3 regions of the Leclercia sp. AS011 genome follow, and region 2 is predicted to be linked to each of the others. Evidence: predicted binding sites of a transcription regulator. Region 2 holds the regulator's gene; each other region holds the start of a gene.
The links. Region 2 encodes Fur, which represses iron uptake genes when iron is present. Its sites were predicted from a motif close to ATAATAATGAGAACNACTATCAA; they were not measured.

Region 1 (7,196 bases), 1.6 Mb from region 2:
CTCAACATCGGCATCAGCGCCTATCTCATCACCCTCGCGGTGCTGATCCCCGCCAGCGGCTGGATCGCCGACCGCTTTGGTGCCCGCAAAGTCTTCACCCTTGCGCTGGCTATCTTTACCCTCGCCTCGGTGCTGTGCGGCCTCGCCACCAGCGTCGACCAGTTCGTCGCCATGCGCGTCCTGCAGGGGATGGGCGGCGCGCTGATGGTGCCGGTCGGACGGCTGGCGGTGCTGCGTACCACCCCGAAACATCTGCTGATTACCGCCATCGCCACCCTCACCTGGCCCGCGCTGGTGGCACCGATCATCGGCCCGCCGCTGGGCGGGTTTATTACCAGCTATGCCAACTGGCGCTGGATCTTCTTTATTAACGTGCCGCTGGGGCTGATTGCCATCGTGCTGGCGCTGCGCATTATCCCGGACATCTATGAAGAGACCCGTCGCCCGTTCGACACCCCGGGCTTTATTGCCACCTCGGTGGCGATGGTGAGCCTGGTCTGTGCCATGGAGATGATGGGGGCGCAGGAGGTAAATACGCTAATCACCTTCGCGCTGCTGGCTGTCGGGATGGCTACCCTGATCTATGCCCTGCGGCATTTCAGGCGCGCCGAATGGCCGATGATCCGCCTCGACGCCCTACAGGTGCCCACCTTTCGCGTGACGATGTATGGCGGATCGCTGTTTCGCGCCTCCATCAGCGCCGTTCCCTTTTTACTGCCGCTGCTGTTCCAGGTGGGATTCGGCATGGACGCGTTTCACTCCGGTCTGCTGGTGCTGGCGGTATTTGTCGGCAACCTGACCATCAAACCGGCGACCACGCCGTTGATTCGCGGGCTGGGCTTTAAAAAGCTGCTGCTGATCAACGGGGCGCTCAACGTGCTGGCCCTGCTGGCCTGCGCGTTTCTGACGCCGCAGACGCCGGTATGGGCGATCATGCTGGTGCTCTATCTGGGCGGCGTATTTCGTTCCATTCAGTTTACCGCCATCAGCACCCTCGCCTTTGCCGACGTCCCTTCCCCGCAGATGAGCTATGCCAATACCCTGTTCTCTACCGCTACCCAACTGGCGGTGGGGCTGGGGATCACGCTGGGTGCTATCGGGATCCGTATCGGAGAGCTGTGCAGTGAGATGCTCGGGATAGCGGCGCTTCCGGGGATCAGCTTTCGGTTGGCGTTTGTGGCGATTGCGCTGGTCTGTCTGCTGGGGATGTTTGATACCCTGCGGCTGGTGAAAGATGCCGGCAGCGCGGTATCCAGAAAACAGGCATAAAAAAAGCCAGCGTATGCTGGCTTTTTCACAGGTGCTGGCAACTTAGCCGATAAGACCGCGGACAAAAGCTTCGATCTCTTTATCCTGGCAGTTCTCGAAGAAGCACTGCTGGAAACGCTGACCGGTTACTGCCGTTTTGACCAGCTCTGGATCGATCGCGCGCAGGGTGTCGAGATAGTTCTCTTTAACGACCGCGGCTTTCACCTGGTTCAGGATGCCGGCGTTGCGAACCTGAGGCTCTTTACGCTCTGGCGGATAACCTTCGCCGTTACGCCCGGTGAAGGCTTTTTCGAAGATGAAGCGCACGTTCAGCTCTGCGCCCCAGCCGAAGCCTTTGGCGAATGGCAGGGAGAGCGCGTTACCATTGTTGATCTGGGCGAACAGGAACGCATCCGCCGGATCGATACAGTAGCCGCACACCACGCCCGGGTGGATGTTCAGGGACATCAGCGCGCCCTGGCCGGTACCGCAACCGGTCACCACGAAATCCACCGCTTTCGAGTTCAGCAGAATGCTCGCCATGATGCCCAGGTGAATATAGGTCAGGTGGTGATCGTTTTCGTCGCTCATCCCAACGTTGTAGACCGGGAAACCTTTCTCTTCAGCAACGGCGTTCAATTCCTTGAGGATGATGGCGTTTTTTGGCGCCTGGCTGTTTTCCATCATCAGTGCAATTTTCATTCTTCGTCTCCTGAATGCGATGCGGGGCATCCCGCTGTGAATAGCTTACCTGTTCAACCTTACTACTAAGCAAACACACTTTCAAATTAAGTGAAAAATAGTTTCAAAAAACAAAGATGCGCTCACAATTTTGTACTCAGGCGCATTTTTTCCCACGGAGAAAGACGAGATGGCACAGAATTGAAGGAGCCAGCGGTCGTGGCAAAGAGAAAGGGCAGAACAGGTGTTTAATCCTGGCATTGCGGTGCACATCAGCCGCTAGTATAAGGTATTTCAACGCATTCAGAGTGTTCTATGAAGAGATTATGCACTGGCGGCCTGCTCCTGTTACTGGCAGGCTGCGGCGTCACCCGGCAAGCAGAAGTCAGCAGCGTCGACGTCACGTCAGGCGTCGTCATGCTCAATTACGATCAGGCTATGTTGCAGAACGCCCGCTATGATGATTACGTCACCAGCGGCACCGCAACCCGTGAATGCCAGACCATGGGATACAGCACGGCGATGGCCTACGGTCAGCCGGTTAAAACCTGTAGCCTGATTAGCGGCTCGCTGTGCCTCAATGAAACCATGACCATCCAGTACAAATGTTATGGCTATGCCCCGCCGCCCGTCGTCACGACGTCCGCCTGGTAATAATTCCGTTGCCAGCGATCCCGCTGGCAATAATATTTTAAACACGAAACAGAATAATTCTCATTAATATAACTTAATCAGCCGCAATGCGTTTTATTCCCATTCGTATTATGATTGTTTAAATATTTATTTTACTTTTTGCAAATAAATAAATAACAAATTATAGTGACGCTCACGTTGACCTTTAAATAATAGTCCGGAGCGACACCATGCTTAAAAATGAAATGATCGACAAGCTTAATGAGCAAATGAATCTGGAGCTTTACTCCTCTCTGCTCTATCAGCAGATGAGCGCCTGGTGTAGCTACCACAGTTTTGAAGGGGCAGCGGCCTTCATGCGCCGTCACGCGCAGGAAGAGATGACCCACATGCAGCGTCTCTTTGATTACCTTACCGATACCGGCAGCCTGCCGCGCATTAACCCGGTGGCCTCGCCGTTTGCAGAGTACACCTCCCTGGACGAACTGTTCCGCGCTACCTACGAGCACGAGCAGCTGATCACCCAGAAAATTAACGAACTGGTGCATGCCGCCATGACCAGCCAGGATTATGGCACCTTTAATTTCCTGCAATGGTATGTGGCAGAACAGCATGAAGAAGAGAAGCTGTTTAAATCGGTTCTCGATAAACTTTCTCTGGCCGGGAAATCCGGTGAAGGGCTGTACTTTATTGATAAAGAGCTGTCGACGCTCGATGCCCAAAATTAATATGACTGCGGCGCCTTCCGGCGCCGCATTATTTTAATGACGACAGATTTTACTTTCGTGGGTTGAAAACCCGCTATCCAGTGGAATAAATTTCCCGCGAGCCGCCAGAAAAGCCACCAGCTCCGCCGCACTCATTTCCGCCGCCGAACAGGTGTGAAAACGTGCGTCCTCACCAAACCGCGCGGTAATTGCCGCCACCAGACTCTCTTCGGTGTACTGCTCACCGGAATCAATCATCATCGTCAGCACATCGTGCCCATGAACAGATGCCATAACCCCTCCAGAATAAAAGATGCAGCCTGACAGGTTCCTCCCCTGCCCGCCTTGCGCTGGCGCAGGAATCGCTGTTGATTTCCATCCTGACGACTCCTGATTAATATCGTAAATATAGCTTTACAGCCTTTGTAACGCCGGTTTGACGAACCTGCGTTTTTCCCTTACCCTGCGCCGCAGATTTTGTCGCGATAGAGCAAGGCCGTAGAGGAAAACGTGAAGAACAGAACGCTGGGAAGTATTTTCATCGTCGCCGGAACGACGATTGGGGCTGGAATGCTGGCGATGCCGCTGGCGGCCGCAGGCGTCGGGTTTGGCGTCACGCTGGTGTTACTGGGCGTACTCTGGGCGCTGATGTGTTACACCGCCCTGCTGCTGCTTGAGGTGTATCAGCACGTTCCCGCCGATACCGGGCTAGGGTCGCTGGCCGGGCGCTATCTTGGACGTTTCGGCCAGTGGATCACCGGCTTCAGCATGATGTTCCTGATGTATGCCCTGACCGCGGCTTATATCAGCGGCGCGGGTGAACTTATCGCCTCCAGCGTCAATGACTGGTTCAATGCCGATATCTCCCCCACCACCGGGGTGATCTTCTTTACCCTGATTGGCGGCGGCGTGGTCTGCGTCGGCACTTCGCTGGTGGATCTGTTCAACCGTTTTCTGTTCTCGGCCAAAATCCTCTTCCTGGTGGTGATGCTGGCGCTGCTGGCACCGCACATTCATAAGGTTAATTTACTGACCCTGCCGCTGGAGAAAGGGCTGGCGCTGTCGGCCATCCCGGTGATTTTTACCTCCTTTGGCTTTCACGGCAGCGTGCCGAGCATCGTCAGCTATATGAATGGCAACGTGCGCAAGCTGCGCTGGATCTTTATCACCGGCAGCGCTATCCCGCTGGTGGCCTATATCTTCTGGCAGCTGGTAACGCTTGGCAGCATCAACTCATCCACCTTTATGGGGATGCTGGCCAGCCATACCGGCCTGAACGGGTTGCTCCAGGCCCTGCGTGAAGTGGTCGCCTCGCCGCATGTGGAGCTGGCGGTACACCTGTTTGCCGACCTCGCTCTGGCGACCTCCTTCCTCGGGGTGGCGCTGGGTCTGTTCGATTATCTGGCCGACCTGTTCCAGCGCAGCCGCACCTTCAGCGGACGTATTCAGACCGGGGCGATCACCTTCCTGCCGCCGCTGGCTTTTGCATTGTTCTATCCGCGTGGGTTTGTGATGGCGCTGGGGTATGCGGGGGTGGCACTGGCGGTACTGGCGCTGCTGCTGCCGTCGCTGCTGGTCTGGCAGAGCCGTAAGCATCATCCTGAAGGTGACTACCGGGTGCCCGGCGGGAAACCGGCGCTGTGTCTGGTCTTCGCCTGCGGGATTGCGATCGTGCTGGTGCAGTTCGGGATTGCGGCGGGGCTATTACCGGAAGTGGGATAAATAAATGCCGGGTGGCGCTGCGCTTACCCGGCCTACGAATATTGTAGGCCCGTGCAAGCGAAGCGCCGCCGGGCGCTGTTAATGCAGACAGCAGTTCTTAAACTTTTTACCGCTGCCGCACGGGCAAGGATCGTTGCGCCCGACTTTGGTGCCGTTGATCACCGGCTGCTGGGCGACCGGCTCCTGCGGGTTGGCAATCCAGTAGTTGTACAGACGCAGCGCCGCCGGGCGAATGTTCTCGATGCTCTGCTGGAACTCCTCTTCGCTGAAGCTATCCAGACGCTCAAAGTTCTCTTCTGAGCCGTGCAGAGCGATCAAATCCAGATCGGCACGCAGGGACTCCGGCAGGGATGACCAGTCGGTCAAGGCCACGCCGCGCATATAGCCGAAGCACCACTCTTCCACCACGGTATAGGTCTCACCCTCGACATCATTCATGCCGAACATAGGTTCAAACTGATCCGGGTAATCGCTCAGGCGCTCGGCGATATCGTTCATGTGCTTGAAGCAGAGATCGATAAAGCGGTTCATCTCACGATCGTTCTTCCAGCGCGGAATGTATTTTTCGCCACCCCACACCGCCACCAGCCAGCGATCCGGCTCAACCACCACCGGGCCAGACAGCACCGCGGTCAGCATCCCGTCGAGCTCCGAGACGTCCATCACGGACTCGCCGTCATGACCGTAGGTCATTAAGGTCTCTTCCAGCCACTCCATTTCGGTTTCGTTTAACGGGCCTTCGGTCATGGGTAAATCTCCTGCAGAATAGAATTGCGTGCAGGGTAACACAGAAACCGCCCTTCACGATTCTATTCCCCTGCGCTTGCCGGGCGCTTTTGTGGTGCAAAAGGGTCCAAATCGTGACCGTTGCACAACTTATGTGCTTTGTTGTTAATGAGATGTGATCCCCGCTGTAATTTCGCTGCGTGGTGCCGGGTGGCTTAAAACGGCGCTCTATACTGAAAATTGTCGAAACACCGGCAATTGGCTGCCGTTCTGGCAACCATTTTGCTTACTGTTGTGCTGAGGGTGAAAACCCTCAGGCAATCTCGCCTGTTTCTGCGGTATGTCGTCCGTTTAGTGCATTACGTTTTGAATACGTTTTGGATTGGGTACGCCTCCGGCGTTCGACTACACAGGGTTGTGCCAAAAACCACTCAGAAAAGGTACATAATAATGTCGCTGAAATTGATCAGAAGTCCTCTCTCTATCGTGCTGGCAGGGTGTCTGGTGACGGCGTTTTCCGCCCAGGCTGATATCGTTATTGGCGTAGCGGGCCCCTTCACCGGACCGAACGCCACCTACGGGGACCAGTACTGGCACGGCGCGACCCAGGCCGCGGAAGACATTAACGCCGCGGGCGGCATTAATGGCGAGAAGATCAAACTGGTGCAGGGCGATGACGCCTGCGAGCCGAAACAGGCCGTCTCGGTCGCTAACCGTCTGGTCGATCAGGATAAGGTCAAAGCCGTGGTCGGTCACTTCTGCTCCTCCTCCACCATGCCAGCCTCCGAGGTCTATAACGACGCTGGCGTACTGGCTATTACCCCCGGCTCCACCAACCCACAGATCACCGAGCGCGGCATGAGCGACATGTTCCGCATGTGCGGTCGCGATGACCAGCAGGGCCAGGTCGCCGCTGATTTCATTATTGATAAGCTGAAAGCCAAACGGGTGGTGATCATTCACGACAAAGACACCTACGGCCAGGGGCTGGCGGATGCCACCAAAGCGGCGCTGGCGAAACGCGACGTGAAGGACGTGATGTATGAAGGCCTGTCTCGCGGTGAAAAAGACTTTAACGCGCTGGTGACCAAAATCGGCGCCCAGAAGCCAGACGTGGTCTTCTTCGGCGGCTGTCACCCGGAAGCGGGGCCGCTGGTGCGCCAGATGCGTGAGCAGGGCGTGCAGGCCAAATTCTTCTCCGGCGACTGCATCGTCAACGAAGAGATGGTCACCGCCGCCGGGGGACCGCAGTACACCAACGGCATCTATATGACCTTCGGCAAAGACCCGCGCCTGATCCCGGAAGGCAAAGCGGTCATCGACAAATTCCGCGCCAGTAAATTCGAGCCGGAAGGCTACACCCTCTACGCCTACGCCTCTATCCAGGCCATTGCAGCGGCCTTTAAAGCCACCGGCGGGGCCGATCCGGCCAAAGCCAGCGAGTGGCTGAAGGCCAATTCGGTGGATACCGTGATGGGC
Region 2 (7,196 bases):
TATCTTAAAACACTTCTCTTTCTCTACCTTTTCGCAAATTATCCAATTCCACTACTGTTAACGGTAGATAACCTGTATTTATTAAAAATAAATCGCTCATTCTGCACATTATTTTAAATAAAAATTCTTCCCCATCTCCTTTGTTACAAATCGCAACCAAATATGTGCGCTTTGTCATAATCCTGACTTTTGATCGCTGAAAAGCATTGATAATTCGCGTCGCGAAAAATAGTCTAAGAACAGGAGATGTAAGCGGGTATTTCCGGTTACCTCCACTTTTTACTTTTTTGTTTTTCGCCGTTTAAGGCGCTTTGAATACGTCAAAGAGGATTAATTATGCGTACGTTTAGTGGCAAACGTAGTGCGCTTGCGCTGGCTATCGCCGGTGTTACAGCAATGTCAGGCTGGATGGTTTCTCCAAAAGCCCAGGCCGAAGGTTTCATTGATGATTCTACCCTCACGGGCGGTGTCTATTACTGGCAGCGTGAACGTGACCGCAAAGATGTCGAGTCAGACAAATACAAAACTAACCTCGCACACTCCACCTGGAACGCCAACCTTGATTTCCAGTCCGGCTATGCTGCCGATATGTTCGGTCTCGATCTGGCTGCGTTCACAGCCATCGAAATGGCGGAAAATGGCGACAGCGGCCATCCGAACGAAATAGCTTTCTCCTCCAGCAACAAAGCCTATAAAGAGGACTGGTCCGGCGATAAGAGCGGGATCAGCCTGTACAAAGCGGCGGCAAAATTTAAATACGGTCCGGTATGGGCGCGCGGCGGCTGGCTGCAACCAACCGGGCAAACCCTGTTAGCGCCGCACTGGAGCTTTATGCCAGGTACCTATCAGGGTGCCGAAGCCGGGGCCAACTTTGACTACGGTGATAGCGGCGCGTTGAGTTTCTCTTACATGTGGACTAACGAATATAAAGCGCCGTGGCACCTTGAGATGGACAAGTTCTATCAGAATGACAGAAAAACCCGCGTCGACTATCTCCACTCCTTCGGCGCGAAGTACGATTTCAAAAATAACCTGATTCTCGAAGCCGCCTTTGGTCAGGCTGAAGGTTTCATCGATCAGTACTTTGCCAAAGCCAGCTACAAGCTTGATATCGTGGGTGGCCCGCTCTCAACGACCTATCAGTTCTACGGTACGCGTGATAAAGCCGACAGCGGCACCGTGAACGATATCTACGACGGTACGGCATGGCTGCAGGCGCTGACGCTGGGCTACAAAGTCGGTCAGGTCGATTTGCGTCTGGAAGGGACCTACGTGAAGGCGGAAGGTCAGCAGGGTTACTTCCTGCAGCGTATGACGCCAACCTATGCCTCTTCCAACGGGCGTCTGGACGTGTGGTGGGATAACCGCTCCGACTTTAACGCCAACGGCGAAAAAGCGGTCTTCTTCGGGGCGATGTATGACCTGAGCAACTGGAACCTGGCGGGCTGGAGCGTCGGCGCATCCTATGTCTACGCCTGGGACGCGAAACCGGCAGACTGGTTAATCAACAGCGCCGGTCAGCGTGAAGATATCGCCTCGAACAAGATCAAAGAGTCTGCCTACAGCCTGGATGCGAGCTACACCCTGCAGGACGGTCGCGCGAAAGGGACTATGTTCAAACTGCACTTCACGCAGTATGACAACCACTCCGATATCCCAAGCTACGGCGGCGGCTACGGCAACATCTTCCAGGACGAGCGTGACGTGAAGTTTATGGTTATCGCCCCGTTCACCATCTTCTGATGACAACCCGGGCGGGGGCGATCCCCGCCTGACTGGAACCGTTATGCTGAAAAGAATCGTACTGGTCGCGGTGCTGGCATCAGGACTGGCCGCCTGCGCACAACCGCAAACCCAGAAAGAAGACACCCGTCTGAAAGAGGCCTACAGCGCCTGCATCAATACCGCTGAAGGATCGCCTGAGAAACTCGAAGCCTGCCAGAGCGTGCTGGACGTGCTGCGTCAGGAGAAGGCGCACCAACAGTTTGCGACCCAGGAAACCGTCCGGGTGGCGGATTACCAGGCCTGTATCCAGGCGCGTAAAACGGGTAACAATCAGGACGTGACCAAAAACTGCGATAAAATCTGGCAGGAGATTCGCAGTAATAACAGCAAGTAATCCGCTGTCTTTAACGCCCGGTGGCGCTTTGCTTACCGGGCCTACGGGAGATTTCACCCTGGTAGGCCCGTGTAAGCGCAGCGCCACCGGGCTTTTTGACATAATGACAGGCAAAAAAAAAGCCAACCGTCAGGTTGGCTCAGAGTCTTAGCGGAGATTATTTCGTGTCGTGCGCGTGGTCATCTTCGCGGCAGTCGCCTTCGGCACAGTGGCCATACAGGTACAGACTGTGGTTGGTCAGACGAATGCCATGACGTGCGGCAATTTCGCGCTGACGTAATTCGATGGAATCATCGCTGAATTCGATCACTTTGCCGCAGTCGAGGCAAATCAGGTGATCGTGATGATGCTGCTGCGTCAGTTCAAATACGGATTTACCGCCTTCGAAATTATGACGCGTAACGATGCCTGCATCGTCGAACTGGTTCAGTACACGGTAAACGGTAGCCAGACCAATCTCTTCGCCCATGTCGATCAGACGCTTGTATAAGTCTTCCGCACTGACATGATGGTTATCCGGACCCTGAAGCACTTCCAGGATTTTTAACCGTGGAAGCGTGACTTTCAGTCCGGCCTTCTTTAATGCGGTGTTGTTGTCAGTCATGCGGAATCTGTCCTGTTGCTAAACGATTCACTTCTAAGGAAGAAGTGACAGAAAATGCACCTGGGATAATGCGTCTCATTATAGAAGTGCCATGGCGTAATGAAAACTGCAAGTCTCAAGTAAAGTATGCTTATAAAAACGTGGTACCGCCAACAAAGTTGTTACAAGGTTCCCCGTTTACTCCTGGATCATTGTACAGGTATGGCAGCAAAAGTTAAAAATTTGTAGCAATTATTTTGATTGGTATTACCTATCAATGCGGCGCAACTTTAGCGTTGCGCCGCGACATCATCAGGCATTGAGGATGTCGTCGAGGTGCAGCTCTTCGCGAACCTGTTTCACCCATTTGTCGACACGCTCGGCGGTCAGTTCCGGCTGGCGATCTTCGTCGATGGCGAGGCCCACGAAGTGGTTATCATCGGCCAGACCTTTGGAGGCTTCGAAGTGGTAACCGGCGGTTGGCCAGTGACCCACGATCACCGCGCCGCGTGGCTCAATGATGTCGCGAATGGTGCCGAGGGCATCGCAGAAGTACTCTGCGTAGTCTTCCTGATCGCCACAGCCGAACAGGGCCACCAGTTTGCCGTTGAAGTCGATCTCTTCCAGAGACGGGAAGAAGTCGTCCCAGTCACACTGCGCTTCACCGTAATACCAGGTCGGGATGCCCAGCAGCAGAATATCGTAACCTTCGATATCTTCTTTGCTGCTTTTCGCAATGTCATGCACATCGGCAACGTCTTTACCTAACTGTTTTTGAATGTTTTTTGCGATGTTCTCGGTGTTACCCGTGTCGCTGCCGAAAAAAATGCCGATGATTGCCATGAGTAAAATAACCTCTTGATACTTAATGGTATGGTGGCGCAATTTAGCCACGGATAAGGGCAATCATAGCAGAACAGAGAAGCCTGCGGAAACTGCTATCACGCAGGACTGCACTCTGTGCTACATGAAAGCAACAAGAAGGGGAGTTTTCTGACTTAAGCTTTGCCGTGCCATTTCCCGAGCTGCGCGATCAGCATCTCTTCGATAAGCTCACTGCGGCTGATCTCACGGGCATTCGCCAGCTCGTTCAGCGCATCGACGGCGTCAGCGTTCAGTTTCAGCTCGACGCGTTTAAGCCCACGACTTTTATCGCGTTTAAGCTGATTGCGCTTATTGATGCGCAGCTGTTCATCACGCGATAGCGGATTGGTTTTCGGTCGTCCCGGGCGACGCTCATTCGCGAACAGATCTATTGTCGTGCGGTCCGTGTGTTCTTTGGCCATGATTCTGAGACTTCGGGGGAAACAAGACACCCTGCTAATGCCCGGGCGATAAGCGCGCCATCATACATCACCGAAAACGGCACGCCAACGACTGGAGGCCCGCAGGCGACCAGTCGCTCTCTTTTTAATCAATTTTCGATGTCAGCGAGGTAACGGCGGATAGCGCGCAGCACCGCGTCCGGTTTTTCAGCATGGACCCAGTGTCCGGCCCCGGCAATCACGTGCGCCCGCGCCTGAGGGAATTGCCCCAGCAGCGCCTCACGGTACGCCTCGGTCACATACGGCGAATTACCGCCGGTAATAAACAGGGTGGGGTGCGGCCACGCCGCTACCGGCTGCCAGCCGACGATCTGGTTGTACTGATCCCAGAGCACCGGCACGTTGAAGCGCCACTGGCCATCGACAAAGGATTTCAGCAGGAACTGCACGACACCTTCTTCGTCCAGATGTTCACGCATCACCGTCGCGGCCTGCTGGCGAGTGCTGACGCCTGCGTCCGTGACGGCGTTAATGGCGGCGAAGATCTCATCGTGGCGACGCACGTCGTAATCGACCGGCGCGACGTCGATCACCACCAGCCCGGCAATTCGCTCTGGCGCGAGCGCCGTCAGCGCCATCACCGCTTTGCCGCCCATTGAATGACCAATCAGGATCGCCTTTTCTATATTGTGCTCATCCAGAGTATCCAGCAGATCCTTGGCCATATCGGCGTAGGTCATCTGCGGCGAACGCGGCGACAGACCGTGGTTGCGCATATCTACCTGCAACAGCGCGTGGTCGGTCACCAGATCCCGTGCCAGCACGCCAAGGTTATCCAGGCTGCCAAACAGGCCATGCACCAGGACGATGGGAGAATTATTGTGCGGCGATTGTGCAGATTGCGCTCGGGTATTCAATTTCATGGCAAAGTTCTTTTTTTACGTATGTCAGGTTAGGGTATCATGTTGACCATTCTGCCGCCCGGCTGCAAGGAAACAGTTAATTCTGACTTTTGCCGCCATTCTGGCTTGACGCTATCCGCTGTTGGGTTTTGAACTTATACTCCCAACGACTTGTATTCAGATAAGATATCGCACTGGATTAAGATGAAAACAATCGAAGTTGATGACGAGCTTTATCAGTATATCGCCAGCCAGACGCGGCACATTGGTGAGAGCGCGTCCGACATTTTACGGCGCATGCTGAAAATTGCCGCCGCCTCGCAGTCTGCCGCTCCGGCCATCAAAGAATCGCGCCAGCCCGCTGCGGTTGCGCAGGAAAAGCCGCTGTCACCGGTAAAAGACAAAGTGCGTGCGATGCGCGAATTACTGCTTTCCGACGAATACGCTGAGCAGAAGAAAGCGGTTAACCGCTTTATGCTGGTGCTGACTACACTCTATTCACTGGATAACAACGCATTTGCCGACGCGACGGAGTCACTTCACGGTCGTACCCGCGTCTATTTCGCGGCTGACGAGCAAACGCTGTTACAGAATGGCAATCAAACTAAGCCCAAGCACCTGCCTGGTACACCGTACTGGGTGATCACCAATACCAACACCGGACGCAAGCGCAGCATGATCGAACACATCATGCAATCCATGCAGTTCCCGGCGGAATTGACTGATAAGGTTTGCGGCACTATCTAACCCTTGCATCAGAAGGACCAGGCAATGGCAAATCACAATCGTGCGGGTCAACCTGCACAACAGAGCGATTTGATTAACGTCGCCCAGCTTACCGCGCAGTACTACGTGCTGAAGCCGGAAGTGGGTAACGCAGAACACGCAGTGAAGTTTGGTACATCCGGGCACCGCGGCAGTGCGGTACGTCACAGCTTTAACGAGCCGCATATTCTGGCCATTGCTCAGGCCATCGCGGAAGAGCGTGCCAAAAATGGCATCACCGGTCCGTGCTACGTTGGTAAAGATACCCACGCCCTGTCAGAGCCAGCCTTTATTTCCGTGTTGGAAGTGCTGGCCGCCAACGGCGTGGACGTCGTGATTCAGGAAAACAACGGCTATACCCCGACCCCTGCGGTCTCAAACGCTATTCTGGTGCATAACCAGAAAGGTGGCGCGCAGGCGGATGGTATTGTGATCACGCCGTCCCACAACCCGCCGGAAGATGGCGGCATCAAATACAATCCACCTAATGGCGGCCCGGCTGACACCAACGTCACCAAAGTGGTGGAAGATCGCGCCAACGCCCTGCTGGCCGACGGCCTGAAAGGCGTGAAGCGTATTTCCCTGGACGAGGCGATGGCCTCCGGCCACGTGAAAGAGCAGGATCTGGTGCAGCCGTTCGTCGAAGGGCTGGCGGATATCGTCGATATGGCGGCGATCCAGAAAGCCGGTCTGAAGCTGGGCGTTGATCCGCTCGGCGGTTCCGGTATCGAATACTGGAAACGTATTGCCGAGCACTACAAGCTGGATCTGACCATCGTTAACGACCATGTCGATCAGACCTTCCGCTTTATGCACCTCGATAAAGACGGCGCGATCCGCATGGACTGCTCCTCTGAGTGCGCGATGGCCGGCCTGCTGGCGCTGCGCGACAAGTTCGACCTCGCCTTCGCCAACGACCCGGACTACGACCGTCACGGCATCGTCACCCCGGCGGGGCTGATGAACCCGAACCACTACCTGGCCGTTGCCATCAACTACCTGTTCCAGCATCGTCCACAGTGGGGCGCAGAGGTTGCCGTGGGTAAAACCCTGGTCTCCTCCGCCATGATCGACCGCGTGGTGAACGACCTGGGCCGCAAGCTGGTGGAAGTGCCGGTGGGCTTCAAGTGGTTTGTGGATGGTCTGTTCGACGGCAGCTTCGGTTTTGGCGGCGAAGAGAGCGCGGGGGCATCCTTCCTGCGCTTCAACGGTACGCCGTGGTCTACCGACAAAGATGGCATCATCATGTGCCTGCTGGCAGCGGAAATCACTGCCGTCACCGGTAAGAACCCGCAGGAGCACTACAACGAGCTGGCAGCCCGTTTCGGTGCCCCGAGCTATAACCGTCTGCAGGCTTCTGCTACTTCTGCACAGAAAGCGGCGCTGTCTAAACTGTCTCCTGAAATGGTCAGTGCCAGCACCCTGGCGGGTGACCCGATCACTGCCCGTCTGACGGCAGCACCGGGTAACGGCGCGTCGATTGGCGGCCTGAAGGTGATGACCGAGAACGGCTGGTTCGCAGCCCGTCCATCCGGTACCGAAGATGCGTACAAAATCTACTG
Region 3 (7,196 bases), on a different contig from region 2:
CCTCCACAGAATCCTTTGCGGATTACCAGCAGAACGAGGCCTGGACCTGGGAGCATCAGGCCCTGGTGCGCGCCCGGGTAGTGTATGGCGATCCGCAGCTAAAAGCGCAGTTTGATACCATTCGTCGCGACGTGCTCACCGCTACGCGCGAAGGCCCGACGCTGCAAACCGAAGTGCGCGAGATGCGCGAGAAGATGCGCGCTCATCTGGGGAATAAGCATAAGGATCGCTTTGATATTAAAGCGGATGAGGGCGGGATCACCGACATTGAATTTATCACCCAGTACCTGGTGCTGCGTGACGCGCACAGCAAGCCGAAGCTGACCCGCTGGTCCGATAACGTGCGCATCCTGGAGCTGCTGGCGCAAAACGACATTATGGACGAGCACGAGGCGCTGGCCTTGACCCGCGCCTACACAACCCTGCGCGATGAGCTGCACCATCTGGCCCTGCAGGAGCAGCCCGGTCATCTGCCGCTCGACTGCTTTAACGCCGAGCGGGAGCTGGTGCGGGCCTGCTGGCAGAAGTGGCTGGTGGAACCGTGCGTAACAAAACAAGTGTGATATTATCGCGCGCAAATTGTGAATCTTTCTGGAGTCAGGAATGAAAGTAACACTGCCAGAGTTTGAACGTGCTGGAGTTATGGTGGTTGGCGATGTGATGCTGGATCGCTACTGGTATGGGCCAACCAGCCGCATTTCCCCGGAAGCCCCGGTCCCGGTGGTGAAGGTGGATACCATTGAAGAGCGTCCTGGCGGCGCGGCAAACGTGGCGATGAACATTGCTTCTCTCGGCGCGCATTCGCGTCTGGTGGGGCTGACCGGTATCGACGACGCCGCGCGGGCGCTGAGCAAGACGCTGGCGGATGTGAACGTCAAATGTGATTTCGTTTCTGTCCCGACGCACCCGACCATCACCAAGCTGCGCGTACTGTCGCGCAACCAGCAGCTGATCCGCCTCGACTTTGAAGAAGGGTTTGAAGGCGTGGATCCTGAGCCGCTGCACGAGCGTATCAACCAGGCGCTGGGCAACATCGGCGCGCTGGTGCTCTCCGACTACGCCAAAGGCGCGCTGGCCAGCGTTCAGCAGATGATTAAACTGGCGCGCACTGCCGGTGTGCCGGTGCTGATCGATCCGAAAGGCACCGATTTCGAACGCTATCGCGGGGCAACGCTGCTTACGCCGAACCTCTCCGAATTCGAAGCGGTGGCGGGGAAATGTAAAACCGAAGATGAGATCGTTGAGCGCGGCATGAAGATCATCGCCGATTTCGACTTCTCTGCCCTGCTGGTGACCCGCTCCGAGCAGGGGATGACCTTGCTGCAGCCGGGCAAAGCGCCGCTGCATATGCCAACCCAGGCCCAGGAAGTGTATGACGTCACCGGTGCCGGTGATACGGTCATCGGCGTGCTGGCAGCCACTCTGGCCGCGGGTAATACCCTGGAAGAGGCCTGCTACTTTGCCAATGCCGCCGCGGGCGTGGTGGTGGGTAAACTGGGGACCTCAACCGTTTCACCAATCGAACTGGAAAACGCGGTGCGCGGTCGTGCCGACACCGGTTTTGGCGTGATGAGCGAAGACGAGCTGAAAGTGGCGGTGGCCGCCGCACGTAAGCGCGGTGAGAAAGTGGTCATGACCAACGGCGTGTTCGACATTCTGCACGCGGGCCACGTCTCGTATCTGGCGAACGCCCGCAAGCTGGGCGACCGTCTGATTGTGGCGGTCAACAGCGATGCCTCCACCCGACGTCTGAAAGGCGAGACCCGTCCGGTGAACCCGCTTGAGCAGCGCATGATTGTGCTCGGCGCGCTGGAAGCGGTGGACTGGGTGGTGTCGTTCGAAGAGGACACGCCGCAGCGCCTGATTGCCGGGATCCTGCCGGACCTGCTGGTTAAGGGCGGTGACTATAAGCCTGAACAGATCGCCGGTAGCGAAGAGGTGTGGGCCAACGGCGGGGAAGTGATGGTGCTCAACTTTGAGGACGGGTGTTCAACCACCAACATCATTAAGAAGATCCAGAAAGACAGCGAGAAATAAAAAACGGGCCGAAAGGCCCGTTTTTTGCCGGGTGGCGGCTTCGTCTTACCCGGCCTGCTCAATACCGTAGGCCCGTGCAAGCGCAGCGCCGCCGGGCGTTATTCCACGTCGTTAACCGGTGGGATCGCTGGTGCCGGGCGCACTTCTTCAACAACGCTGCGGTTTTCCAGCTCGGTCAGACGCTGTTCCAGCAGGGCGATTTTCTCGCGGGTACGCAACAGCACCTGCGTCTGCACGTCAAACTCTTCACGGCTGACCAGATCCAGCCGCATCAGCTGCGACTGCAGCACCTGGCGGATTTTCTTCTCAACATCATCACCAAACTCACGAACGCCTTTCGGCATGGATTCATGGACCTGGCGGGCAAGTTGTTCAATTTTTTTTGGGTCGATCATGGTAGTTCCCTTGAAGAAAAGGTGTTAACGACCATTGTAGCGCGTAACCGCGATCCTTAAACCAGAATTGTGTGAAGCTTATGCGTTGCCGAACATAATCATTAGCGTTATAGTTATCCCGCTTATTCTCAGGGCGGGGCGAAATTCCCCACCGGCGGTAAATCAACCTTCGCGTTGAAAGCCCGCGAGCGCTTTGGGTGCAAACTCAAAGGTCAGCAGATCCGGTGCAATTCCGGGGCCGACGGTTAAAGTCCGGATGGGAGAGAGTAACGAACCAGCCGGGCGAGGCCCGCTCACGTTATTTTTTTGCCGTACTACGGCGCTCCTAAGACTGCCCTGATTCTGGTAACCATAATTTTAATGAGGTTTTTTTACCATGAATCAGACGCTCCTTTCCTCTTTCGGCACCTCTGCTGACCGTGTAGAACACGCGCTTGCTGCGCTTCGCGAAGGTCGCGGCGTGATGGTGCTTGACGATGAAGATCGTGAAAACGAAGGCGATATGATTTTCGCCGCCGAAACCATGACCGTTGAACAGATGGCGCTGACCATCCGTCACGGCAGCGGTATTGTTTGCCTGTGCATCACCGAAGATCGCCGTAAGCAGCTCGAATTGCCGATGATGGTCGAGAACAACACCAGCGCCTATGGCACCGGTTTTACCGTGACCATCGAAGCGGCCAGCGGTGTGACCACAGGTGTGTCTGCTGCTGACCGCGTGACCACCGTGCGCGCCGCCATTGCCGATGGTGCAAAACCATCTGACCTGAACCGTCCGGGCCACGTATTCCCGCTGCGCGCCCAGCCGGGCGGCGTCCTGACCCGCGGCGGCCATACCGAAGCGACTATCGACCTGGTGACCCTGGCCGGTTTCAAACCTGCCGGTGTACTGTGTGAACTGACCAATGATGATGGCTCTATGGCGCGCGCGCCGGAGTGCATCGAGTTTGCCGCTAAACACAACATGGCCGTGGTCACTATCGAAGATCTGGTGGCGTATCGCCAGGCGCACGAGCGCAAAGCCAGCTGATAACACAGCATAAAAAAACGCCGGGATAACCCGGCGTTTTTTTTAGCCAATTCCTGCCGTCTGGAGTAGCACCAGACTGAGCCCCATCACCGACATTCCGCACAGCACGCCGTAGCTGGGATTGTTATTCGGGTCGATCTCTTTGGCAAGCGGCATCAGCTCATCTACCGACAGCGCCACCATAATCCCTGCCACCGCCGCCATAATGGCCGCCATCACCACTGGCGATATCAGGCTGCCGAGGATTAACCACGCCAGCACGCCGCCTGCGATCTCCGCCATGCCGGAAATGCCCGCCCAGAACACCGCTTTACGCTTGGATCCGGTGGCCGCATAGACCGGGCCCGCCACTGCCAGCCCCTCCGGAATATTGTGCAACGCCACCGCCAGGGCAATACCGAAACCCAGCTCCAGGTTGTTGCTGGCGGTCACGTAGGTGGCGACGCCTTCCGGGAAGTTGTGCAGGCTGATGCCCAGAGTGAGCAGCAGGGCGGTACGTCTCAGATTACCGGGCAGCGGCTTGCTTCCTTTTTGCATCAGATCCTGCGGATGCGCGTGGGGCAGCATTTTGTCCAGCGCGAAGTAGCCCAGCAGACCAATGACAAACATCCCGTAGCCGAGTACCGGCGACATCCCCTCCGTGCCGAGGGCGGCAGGCAGCATCTCCATCAGGGAGATGAGCAGCATGATCCCGGCGGCAAAGCCGAGGGAAAAGGCCAGCACGCGGTTAGAGGGCTTCTGGCCCAGGACTCCGAGCATGGCGCCGATAAAAGTGGCGGCACCTGCAAGAATAGTCAGAATCAGGGGGACTGACATTCACCTCTCCTTATGATAATGATTCTCATTCACATTAAAGGCTAAACTCACGTAAAGCGAGCGGGTACAGACGCCTTTACAGATCCCTTACATTCAAATTTCCTGATGATCTTCATCATGGTTCTCTGAGTTCATCTTATCCGGATAACGGGTAAGGTAAAGCTATCAAATCGACACCTTGTGTAAGGATATCATCATGACTTCTTCTCGTATGCCAGCGCTGTTTTTGGGTCACGGTAGCCCAATGAATGTGCTGGAAGATAACGTCTATACCCGCGCCTGGCGACATCTGGGCGAGACGTTGCCGCGTCCGAAGGCTATCGTGGTGGTCTCTGCACACTGGTTTACCCGTGGCACTGGCGTTACTGCCATGGAAACGCCAAAAACCATTCATGATTTCGGCGGTTTCCCGCAGGCGCTGTACGACACGCACTATCCGGCTCCGGGTTCCCCGGCGCTGGCGCAGCAGCTGGTGGATCTGCTGGCCCCGATCCCCGTCACCCTGGATAAAGAGGCGTGGGGTTTTGACCATGGCTCCTGGGGCGTGCTGATCAAGATGTACCCGGATGCGGATATCCCGATGGTTCAGCTCAGCATCGACAGCACCAAACCGGCGGCCTGGCACTTAGAGATGGGCCGTAAGCTCGCGTCTCTGCGTGATGAGGGCATTATGCTGGTGGCCAGTGGTAACGTGGTGCATAACCTGCGTACCGCCCGCTGGCATGGGGAAAATACGCCTTATCCGTGGGCCACGTCATTCAATGATTATGTGAAAATGAACCTCAACTGGCAGGGACCGGCCGAGGAGCACCCGCTGGTCAATTATCTGGCACACGATGGCGGCTCGCTCTCGAACCCGACGGCGGAACACTTCCTGCCGCTGCTCTATGTCCTGGGCGCATGGGACGGCCATGAACCCATTACCACACCGGTGGATGGCATCGAGATGGGCAGTTTGAGTATGTTGTCGGTGCAGGTGGGGTAAAAACACGCCGGGTAGCGGCTTCGCCTTACCCGGCCTACAACACCCCAGGCCCGGTAAGCGGCAGCGCCACCGGGCATGGCTTACTCCACAAAAATATGCGGATAGAAGCGGGACAGATCCTGGGTGATCAGCGCCCGATCTTCGCGAATACCAATCCCGGCTGGTTGATCGTTGATCAGCCAACTGCCGATCAGCATATAGCTGTCGCCGTACTTCGGTAACTGACAGAACTGTTGGACGATCATCCCTTCTTCGCCATACGGGCCTTCTACCGCTTCCACGGTATTACCGTTTTCGATAATCGACACGTTGGCACCCTCGCGGGAGAAAATCGGCTTTTTGACGTACTTATCCATCTGCGGATAGTCATCTTCCGCGAAGTACGCCGGCAGCAGATTCGGATGATCCGGGAACATCTCCCACAGCATTGGCAGCAGGGCTTTGTTGGAGATAATGCTCTTCCACGCCGGTTCCAGCCAGCGCACGCCGGCATCTTCCAGCTTGGTGGAGAACACTTCGCGCAGCATGTATTCCCAGGGATAGAGCTTGAACAGATTACTGATCACCTGATCCTGGGTGTCGGTAAACTGGCCTTTTTCGCCAAGCCCGATGTCTTCGATATAGAGGAATTCAGTGGCGACCTCTGCCTCGGCGGCGCAATCCTGCAGATACTGTACCGTACCACGATCTTCGACCGTGTCACGACAGCAGGCAAAGTGCAGCAGGTTGAAGCCGTGCTGCTCGCGCAGTTCAGCGAAACGCTCGATCAGCTTCTCCTGCAGGCTGTTGAACTGGTCGCTGCCTTCCGGCAGATGGCCCGCGTTCTGCTGATCTTCCAGCCAGATCCACTGGAAGAAAGCCGCCTCATACAGGGAGGTGGGGGTATCGGCGTTGTTCTCAAGCAGCTTCGGCTCGCCGGTGCCATCCCACGCCAGATCGAGGCGCGAATAGAGTGACGGCTGATGGGTCGCCCATGACTGACGCACAAAGCCCCAGGTGTGCTTCGGAATGCGGAATTTGGTCAGCAGCTCATCGCTGGCAATGACCTTTTCCACCACCTTCAGGCACATCTGATGCAGCTCTGCCGTGACCGCCTCCAGCTTTTCAACCTGGGCGAGGGTCAGTTTGTAATAGGCATCTTCACACCAGTACGGCTCGCCGTACATGGTGTGAAAGTTGAAACCGTATTCGGTGGCTTTATCGCGCCAGTCCGGGCGCTCAACAATACTGACTCGTTCCATTATCAGCCGCCCATAGAGCGTGTTGAGGTACCGGCCGCGCTACGCTGCATGGTGTTCTGTTTGGCAACAGAATCACCGAAGCCGCCGCGGGTCACGGTGTTGGTGGTGGCCGGTTTTGGTGCCATCGCGGTTTTAGGCACGTTCATAGTGCGGCCTGGCTGGGCGGCACCGTAACCTTTCCCGCTGGCATCGGTGTACTGGCCGTAAGCCGGGCTGGCCGGGTTCTTAGAGCTGAACAGGGGCTGCTGTTGGTAACCCGCGCCGCCGCTCATCAGACGGCCCATCATGTAACCCGCCATCAGCGGCATCCAGAAGCTCCCGCTGGACTGTGCCTGCGCCTGGTTTTCTGCTGGCGCGGTACCGGCCTGAGCCGGGGCTGGTGCCTGCTGGCACTGGCCTTCACCGAACTCGGCCACGCAGTCTTCACGGCTGGCGTATTTCGGCGCGGTACGTTCCGCTTCCTTCAGGGCGTTGTTGTACGAGGCCGTACACTCCGCGCTTTTGCCGGTAGCTGCCGCACAGTCGTCGGCATTCTGATAAAGGGAAACCGTTTCGTCGGTTTTTTCACAGCCTGCCAGCATAAACGCGGCGCTCAGCGCCAGAGCGACAGGGGTGAAATGACGCGCGTTCCAGCTTTTGCGGAACGAGGCGTGATTAATGGATTTTGTCCGTTTCATAATTGTCTTCCAGGA

Region 1: the regulator Fur is predicted to act here: its motif matches at 2,631-2,653, upstream of ftnA (non-heme ferritin).
Region 3: the regulator Fur is predicted to act here: its motif matches at 4,291-4,313, upstream of zupT (zinc transporter ZupT).

Annotation. Positions count from the first base shown of each region.
Region 1 is NZ_JBBCMA010000001.1:588,323-595,518, reverse strand. Features, by position in the region: gene WFO70_RS02770 (MFS transporter) at 1-1,269, shown strand, start outside; gene WFO70_RS02765 (RpiB/LacA/LacB family sugar-phosphate isomerase) at 1,312-1,950, opposite strand; gene yecR (YecR family lipoprotein) at 2,245-2,583, shown strand; gene ftnA (non-heme ferritin) at 2,793-3,290, shown strand; gene WFO70_RS02750 (YecH family metal-binding protein) at 3,324-3,563, opposite strand; gene tyrP (tyrosine transporter TyrP) at 3,780-4,991, shown strand; gene WFO70_RS02740 (YecA/YgfB family protein) at 5,070-5,738, opposite strand; gene WFO70_RS02735 (branched-chain amino acid ABC transporter substrate-binding protein) at 6,168-7,196, shown strand, end outside.
Region 2 is NZ_JBBCMA010000001.1:2,228,760-2,235,955, reverse strand. Features, by position in the region: gene chiP (chitoporin ChiP) at 337-1,743, shown strand; gene chiQ (ChiQ/YbfN family lipoprotein) at 1,790-2,119, shown strand; gene fur (ferric iron uptake transcriptional regulator) at 2,277-2,723, opposite strand; gene fldA (flavodoxin FldA) at 3,015-3,545, opposite strand; gene ybfE (LexA regulated protein) at 3,701-3,988, opposite strand; gene ybfF (esterase) at 4,117-4,890, opposite strand; gene seqA (replication initiation negative regulator SeqA) at 5,074-5,616, shown strand; gene pgm (phosphoglucomutase (alpha-D-glucose-1,6-bisphosphate-dependent)) at 5,641-7,196, shown strand, end outside.
Region 3 is NZ_JBBCMA010000004.1:229,724-236,919, forward strand. Features, by position in the region: gene glnE (bifunctional [glutamate--ammonia ligase]-adenylyl-L-tyrosine phosphorylase/[glutamate--ammonia-ligase] adenylyltransferase) at 1-563, shown strand, start outside; gene hldE (bifunctional D-glycero-beta-D-manno-heptose-7-phosphate kinase/D-glycero-beta-D-manno-heptose 1-phosphate adenylyltransferase HldE) at 604-2,037, shown strand; gene ubiK (ubiquinone biosynthesis accessory factor UbiK) at 2,136-2,432, opposite strand; FMN riboswitch at 2,553-2,704, shown strand; gene ribB (3,4-dihydroxy-2-butanone-4-phosphate synthase) at 2,809-3,462, shown strand; gene zupT (zinc transporter ZupT) at 3,505-4,278, opposite strand; gene ygiD (4,5-DOPA dioxygenase extradiol) at 4,475-5,263, shown strand; gene WFO70_RS17220 (glutathionylspermidine synthase family protein) at 5,344-6,504, opposite strand; gene WFO70_RS17225 (DUF1190 family protein) at 6,507-7,181, opposite strand.